DNA from 2 places in the Metasolibacillus sp. FSL H7-0170 genome. Region 2 is predicted to be linked to the other one. Evidence: a T-box and tRNA genes for the amino acid it is inferred to sense, from the RefSeq annotation. Region 2 holds a T-box; the other holds one or more tRNA genes.
What was found. A T-box is a leader RNA that pairs with one kind of tRNA and senses whether it is charged. The one in region 2 lies ahead of ileS (isoleucine--tRNA ligase), so its partner is inferred to be a tRNA-Ile.

Region 1 (3,480 bases), 1.6 Mb from region 2:
TATGGCTATCAGAGGAAGGGAAATTCTTTTTAAAGCAAGCAAAGGAAATTTTACAAAAAGTGGAGGACAGTAAACGCGATACATTGTTTTACGCAAATCAGTATAGAAAAAGCATTACAATTGCTTTATCACCACTTCTAGTAGAAACAAATTTACCACTTATTATTTATCAATTTTTAATGGAGCATAAGGAATATGAAATTAAAATTGCGGTTGTGGATTCAGAGCAAATTGACGAGCAGCTTTTAGCTAATCAAGTACATATAGGTATTGGCATTGGAGGAAGCAGGCATCACCTTATACATGCTGAAAAAATTATGTCGAGTCCGCTACAGCTTGCTGTTCCATTAGATAGTTATGATGATGAGACGGGAGAACATTATGATTATCGTTCTTTATTTGAAAAATACCCCTTACTTACTGGACATTTAAAAGAATCGGTATTGATTGAGCCATTGCTAAAGAAACATTTTTCATTTATACGTACAATGTCAATTTCTCAAACTTATATTGTTAAACAGTTTGTTAAAGATGGACTAGGGATGGCCTTTTTACCAAAATCAACGATATATAAAGAGATGATGGAAGGCAGATTTAATATTATCGATTTTGATTTATTTGAATTACCAGTAATTGATTTATTTATAAAATACGATAAAGAAAATGAGCAGCTCTTGCCCTTATTAAAGAAAATAAGAAACTCTTATATGTATTGAAAAGAGCATGTACTATCAAGTTTCTTAATATACTATTATAATTAATTTCAACTGAGTGAAATTAGCTATTTTCTTTTAGAAAATCACTTGCTATAATGGGCAACAGAGTATTTTATTTTATCCCGCATTAACGGGCAGTAAGACGCCCACTTCAGATTTAATTGAAAATCGACTAATTGAAGCTTCACTTTATCAATTAGAAAAAAATATTATTTTTTTCAAAAAAAGTATTGCATAATGTGAGAGAACATTATATACTAATTCTTGTCTTGAAGAACGGATGAACGTTCTGAAATAGAGAATAGTCTAGTGATGATGGCAAAGAGGTCACACCCGTTCCCATACCGAACACGGAAGTTAAGCTCTTTAGCGCCGATGGTAGTTGGGGGCTTCCTCCTGTGAGAGTAGGACATCGCTAGGCAAATGGAGGATTAGCTCAGCTGGGAGAGCACCTGCCTTACAAGCAGGGGGTCGGCGGTTCGAACCCGTCATCCTCCACCATTCAAAATGCCGGTGTAGCTCAGTTGGTAGAGCAACTGACTTGTAATCAGTAGGTCGTGGGTTCGACTCCTATCGCCGGCACCATTTTGAGCCATTAGCTCAGTCGGTAGAGCATCTGACTTTTAATCAGAGGGTCGAAGGTTCGAGTCCTTCATGGCTCACCATTAAAGACCAAAATTCTTGCGGGTGTGGCGGAATTGGCAGACGCACTAGACTTAGGATCTAGCGCCGCGAGGCGTGGGGGTTCGACTCCCTTCACCCGCACCAATAAAAACAAACCTGTCAGAATAAAAAAAGCACATGCGGAAGTAGTTCAGTGGTAGAACACCACCTTGCCAAGGTGGGGGTCGCGAGTTCGAACCTCGTCTTCCGCTCCAACATGTGCCGGGGTGGCGGAACTGGCAGACGCACAGGACTTAAAATCCTGCGGTAGGTGACTACCGTACCGGTTCGATTCCGGTCCTCGGCACCATTTAAAAAAGCGCCCGTAGCTCAATTGGATAGAGCGTCTGACTACGGATCAGAAGGTTATGGGTTCGACTCCTGTCGGGCGCGCCAAAAAAGTTCGGGAAGTAGCTCAGCTTGGTAGAGCACTTGGTTTGGGACCAAGGGGTCGCAGGTTCGAATCCTGTCTTCCCGACCATGTACAACCAACGGGTAGTAAAAAATTATGGGGCCTTAGCTCAGCTGGGAGAGCGCCTGCCTTGCACGCAGGAGGTCAGCGGTTCGATCCCGCTAGGCTCCACCAACCATAAGTAAAGATCCTGGCGGCGTAGCTCAGTTGGCTAGAGCGTACGGTTCATACCCGTAAGGTCGTGGGTTCGACCCCCTCCGCCGCCATCTTAAGGACCTTTAGCTCAGTTGGTTAGAGCAGACGGCTCATAACCGTCCGGTCACAGGTTCGAGTCCTGTAAGGTCCACCATTTTAAACGTTCGTATAACGGAGGAATACCCAAGTCCGGCTGAAGGGATCGGTCTTGAAAACCGACAGGCGGGTTAAACCGCGCGGGGGTTCGAATCCCTCTTCCTCCGCCATCTTTTAAGAACAACTAAAATTGGTGAACAACATATTGATTATCGCGGGGTGGAGCAGCTCGGTAGCTCGTCGGGCTCATAACCCGAAGGTCACAGGTTCAAATCCTGTCCCCGCAACCAAAAGGTCCCGTGGTGTAGCGGTTAACATGCCTGCCTGTCACGCAGGAGATCGCCGGTTCGATCCCGGTCGGGACCGCCATTTTAAAAAAAGATGGGTCAGTAGCTCAGTTGGTAGAGCATTAGACTGAAGCTCTAAGTGTCGGCGGTTCGATTCCGTCCTGACCCACCATTTCTACGCGGGTGTAGTTTAATGGTAAAACCTCAGCCTTCCAAGCTGATGTCGTCGGTTCGATTCCGATCACCCGCTTCTAAATAGGGCCTATAGCTCAGCTGGTTAGAGCGCACGCCTGATAAGCGTGAGGTCGATGGTTCGAGTCCATTTAGGCCCACCATAAAAGCGTATTCCGAAGTAGCTCAGTGGTAGAGCAACCGGCTGTTAACCGGTTGGTCGCAGGTTCGAGCCCTGCCTTCGGAGCCAATTTTGGGGAAGTACTCAAGAGGCCGAAGAGGCGCCCCTGCTAAGGGCGTAGGTCGGGTAACCGGCGCGAGGGTTCAAATCCCTCCTTCTCCGCCAGCAACGAAGGCCCGTTGGTCAAGTGGTTAAGACACCGCCCTTTCACGGCGGTAACACGGGTTCGAATCCCGTACGGGTCATTTAAAAAGCAGTGCATGTCATAGGACGTGTACTGCTTTTTATTTGCAAACAAAGAATCAAGTAAAAATTCTGATGTTTCGTGCGAATTCCCAGACTTTGCGTGCGAAATCATTGATTCAACGTGCGAATTTCTGCGTCTTACGTGCGAATTTGACTGGTTAATGTGTGAATCATGACTTTTTGACTACTTCATAGTAAGAATTTGTTCAGGAATTTCATAATAAGTATGGCGCCCTTGCTTTATAACTGGAAAAAATTTGAGTAAACGTATCGCTGCATATCTTGATGGTATGTCACATAGCATGCAAAATTGCTGATTTGTTATTTTTGTATCTACTAATAAACGAAAATCATGTAATGCCTGAAAATACGCATATTTATCTTGTAAATGGCAGTGTGAGCAAACAAACCTCCCATGTACAAAATCCATTTTAGAAGCACATTTTGAACAAAATACACCATTTTTTAATTGAGCTAATTTGAAAGAAAACCTCTTTACTGGCGGAGACCGTA
Region 2 (3,480 bases):
GAAGGGAGGCCTGCGTGATGCAGGTCAGTTATCCGTTATTACAGAACGTGACGGTTTCTGCAATTACGCCAAGCTATAATTGATAGAAGGGGGCTGTCTTTGGGACAGCTCTTTTATTATATTGGAAAATGGAGATAAAAAAATGGAGCGTTTAGTTCAGCATTTTAGGAAGGATGAGCAGCCATTTATTGAACAAGTTGTGGGCTGGCAACGAGAAGTAGAGGATCGTTATGCACCGAAACTAACTGATTTTTTAGACCCGCGAGAACGTTTTATTGTATTTTCTATTATCGGACAGACGGATGACTTACAAGTAAAGACAGAGGGCAAATTTGATGCAGCAGAGCGCGAACGCCTAATCATTGCACCAAGCTATTTTGCAGCAACAACCGAGGAGTTTCAAATTACTATTTTCCGCGTTCAATATCCCGCAAAATTTGTGCAATTAAAGCATCCTGATGTGCTTGGCGCACTATTATCACTAGGGATAGATAGAAGCAAGTTTGGGGATATTCGAGTAGCGGAGAGCACGATTCAATTTGCAGTTGCAGGTGAAGTTGCTGATTACGTAAGAGCTAATTTGACGAGCATTGGAAAAGTAAAGGTTCATCTAGAGGAAGTAGAGGAGCAAATACCGCTTATTCAATTAGAGGAGCAATGGGTAGAGCAGCTTGTTTTAATACCTTCGATGCGACTAGATGTTGTGATTGCAACGATTTTAAATATGTCACGTCAAAAGTCACAAAACTTAGTATCATCAGGCAGAGTGAAGGTCAATTGGACGGTGCGCGAGAATGCAAGCTTTGAATTGCAAGAGGGTGATATCGTTTCTGTCAGGGGTTTTGGACGCTTCAAGGTACTTATGACGGAAGGACGAACAAAAAAGGATAAAATTCGTTTACAAATAGGTCGTTTAGAGCAAAAATCATAAAAATGGCTTGTTTTTTATGAATTACCATATTCATAATTGCATAAAAGCTTTATAATAGACGAAAAGACGAATAGATAAAGGAGTGTCATGTAATGCCGTTATCACCGCTTGATATACATAATAAGGAGTTTACGAGAGGCTTTCGCGGCTATGCGGAGGACGAAGTAAATGAATTTTTAAACCAAATTATTAAAGATTATGAAATTATTTTGCGCGACAAAAAAGAGCTTGAAGAGAAAGTGAAAATGATGTCACAGCAAATTAATCATTTTAATACGCTTGAAGATACATTGCAAAAATCCATCGTTGTAGCACAGGATGCTGCTGAGGAGCTTCGTCGTAATTCACAAAAGGAAGCGAAGCTCATTGTCAAAGAGGCTGAAAAAAATGCTGATCGCATTGTTAACGATGCTTTGACAAAAGCACGTAAAATTACAATTGAAATTGATGAGCTGAAAAAGCAATCAAAGGTTTTCCGCAATCGCTTCAAAATGCTCGTTGAAGCACAGCTAGATTTATTAAATACCGATGACTGGGAGCATTTGCTTGAATACGATGTGGACTTAACTGATATTCAAGAGCAAGTAAAAGTAGGCGAAAACGACGAAAACTAAAGGCTTCTTGCCATATCCATTACGTCTTAGCTGACACGAATCTAGACTTTAATAGGGCTGTCTAAAAAGCAGTGCTTTGCACGCATTTTGGACGCCCACATTAAAATTTCTAAATCGATTAGCTTATAGAACTTGACGTTTTTTTCTGTTTTTCATATACTGTGGATACATATGAATAATAGCATTTAAGGAAGACAGTATGTTTTAATTGCTGATTAGCGATTTGGGGATAGTGGGAGCTCAGACGAAACAATTAAAACGGAACATCACTTCTTAGCTAAATTACTGAAAACGACTTCTAGTAGGTAATTTCGTTTAACGCTATGTTACAGCGTTCTAAGAGACACAATTTTTGTGTAAATTAGGGTGGTACCACGAGTTATAGCTTCTCGTCCCTTTTTCGAGGGATGAGAGGCTTTTTTATTTATTAAGGAGGGTTTTAACAAATGGTAGAGTATAAAGAAACGTTATTAATGCCGAAAACGGATTTCCCGATGCGCGGAAATTTACCAGCAAACGAGCCTAAAATTCAAGAAAGATGGAACGAGCAAAATATTTATCAGTTAGTAGAGGAGCGCACGAAAGGTCGACCGCATTATGTATTACATGATGGACCACCATATGCGAATGGTGATATCCATATCGGTCACGCTTTAAATAAAGTGTTAAAGGATATGATTGTGCGCCATCGTTCGATGACTGGCTACAATGCACCATATGTGCCGGGCTGGGACACACATGGCTTACCGATTGAGCAGGCATTGACAAATAAAGGTGTTAAGCGTAAAGAAATGTCAGTTGCAGAATTCCGCAAGCTTTGTGAAGAGTATGCATATGAGCAAATCGATAATCAACGTGAGCAATTTAAACGCCTAGGTGTGCGCGGTGATTGGGAAAACCCATATATTACATTAAAGCCAGAGTTTGAAGCACGCCAAATTGAAGTGTTCGGTAAAATGGCAGAGAAGGGCTATATTTATAAAGGCTTGAAGCCGGTTTATTGGTCACCTTCTTCAGAGTCAGCGTTAGCAGAAGCAGAAATTGAGTATAAAGATGTGAAATCACCATCTATTTATGTAAGCTTTACGATTAAAGATACAAAGGGTGCTGTACCAGCGGATGCAAAATTTATTATTTGGACGACAACGCCTTGGACATTACCTGCCAACCTTGGGATTACAGTAAACCCTGAATTAACATATGTAGTAGTAGCAATTGCTGATAACAAATTTATCATTGCGAAAGATTTATTAGAGACAATTGCAACAGAATTACAATGGGAAAACTATGAAATTGTACAGGAATTAAAAGGAGAGGCATTAGACCGCGTTGTCGCAGCGCATCCGTTTTATGACCGTGATTCATTAGTAATGCTAGGTGACCATGTAACAGCAGATGCTGGTACGGGCTGTGTGCATACTGCACCAGGGCACGGGGAAGACGACTTTAATGTTGGGAAACTATATGGACTTCCTGTGTTATCGCCTGTTGATAATCGTGGATGCTATACGAATGAAGCACCTGGCTTTGAGGGTATGTTCTATGACGAGGCGAATAAAGCGATTACCGAAAAGCTAAAAGAAGTAGGCGCATTAGAAAAGCTCAACTTCTTCACACACTCTTATCCACATGACTGGCGTACGAAAAAGCCTGTTATTTATCGTGCAACACCACAATGGTTTGCATCTGTAGAGATGTTCCGTGACGAATTATTAAGCGCGGTAACTGCAACAGCCTTTACACCAGCATGGGGGGAAACGCGACTTTATAATATGATTCGTGACCGTGGCGATTGGGTTATTTCACGTCAGCGTGCATGGGGTGTACCGATTCCAATTTTCTATGGAGAAAATGGTGAAGCAATTATTACACCTGAAACGATTGCGCATGTGGCAGCATTATTCCGTCAACACGGCTCAAATATTTGGTTCCAAA

Region 1: it has a tRNA-Ile gene. The T-box ahead of ileS (isoleucine--tRNA ligase) is inferred to sense a tRNA for this amino acid. The anticodon was not compared.

What each region holds. Positions count from the first base shown of each region.
Region 1 covers NZ_CP151964.1:3,766,179-3,769,658, forward strand. The annotation lists gene MHH70_RS17650 (LysR family transcriptional regulator) at 1-716, shown strand, start outside; rRNA gene rrf (5S ribosomal RNA) at 1,022-1,137, shown strand; tRNA gene MHH70_RS17660 (tRNA-Val) at 1,142-1,217, shown strand; tRNA gene MHH70_RS17665 (tRNA-Thr) at 1,226-1,301, shown strand; tRNA gene MHH70_RS17670 (tRNA-Lys) at 1,306-1,381, shown strand; tRNA gene MHH70_RS17675 (tRNA-Leu) at 1,400-1,484, shown strand; tRNA gene MHH70_RS17680 (tRNA-Gly) at 1,520-1,594, shown strand; tRNA gene MHH70_RS17685 (tRNA-Leu) at 1,601-1,689, shown strand; tRNA gene MHH70_RS17690 (tRNA-Arg) at 1,699-1,775, shown strand; tRNA gene MHH70_RS17695 (tRNA-Pro) at 1,784-1,860, shown strand; tRNA gene MHH70_RS17700 (tRNA-Ala) at 1,890-1,965, shown strand; tRNA gene MHH70_RS17705 (tRNA-Met) at 1,984-2,057, shown strand; tRNA gene MHH70_RS17710 (tRNA-Ile) at 2,064-2,140, shown strand; tRNA gene MHH70_RS17715 (tRNA-Ser) at 2,160-2,252, shown strand; tRNA gene MHH70_RS17720 (tRNA-Met) at 2,296-2,372, shown strand; tRNA gene MHH70_RS17725 (tRNA-Asp) at 2,376-2,451, shown strand; tRNA gene MHH70_RS17730 (tRNA-Phe) at 2,466-2,541, shown strand; tRNA gene MHH70_RS17735 (tRNA-Gly) at 2,549-2,619, shown strand; tRNA gene MHH70_RS17740 (tRNA-Ile) at 2,628-2,704, shown strand; tRNA gene MHH70_RS17745 (tRNA-Asn) at 2,716-2,790, shown strand; tRNA gene MHH70_RS17750 (tRNA-Ser) at 2,796-2,886, shown strand; tRNA gene MHH70_RS17755 (tRNA-Glu) at 2,895-2,966, shown strand; gene MHH70_RS17760 (nuclease-related domain-containing protein) at 3,152-3,480, opposite strand, start outside.
Region 2 covers NZ_CP151964.1:1,444,699-1,448,178, reverse strand. The annotation lists gene MHH70_RS06890 (RNA-binding protein) at 143-931, shown strand; gene MHH70_RS06885 (DivIVA domain-containing protein) at 1,024-1,545, shown strand; T-box leader at 1,721-1,945, shown strand; gene ileS (isoleucine--tRNA ligase) at 1,992-3,480, shown strand, end outside.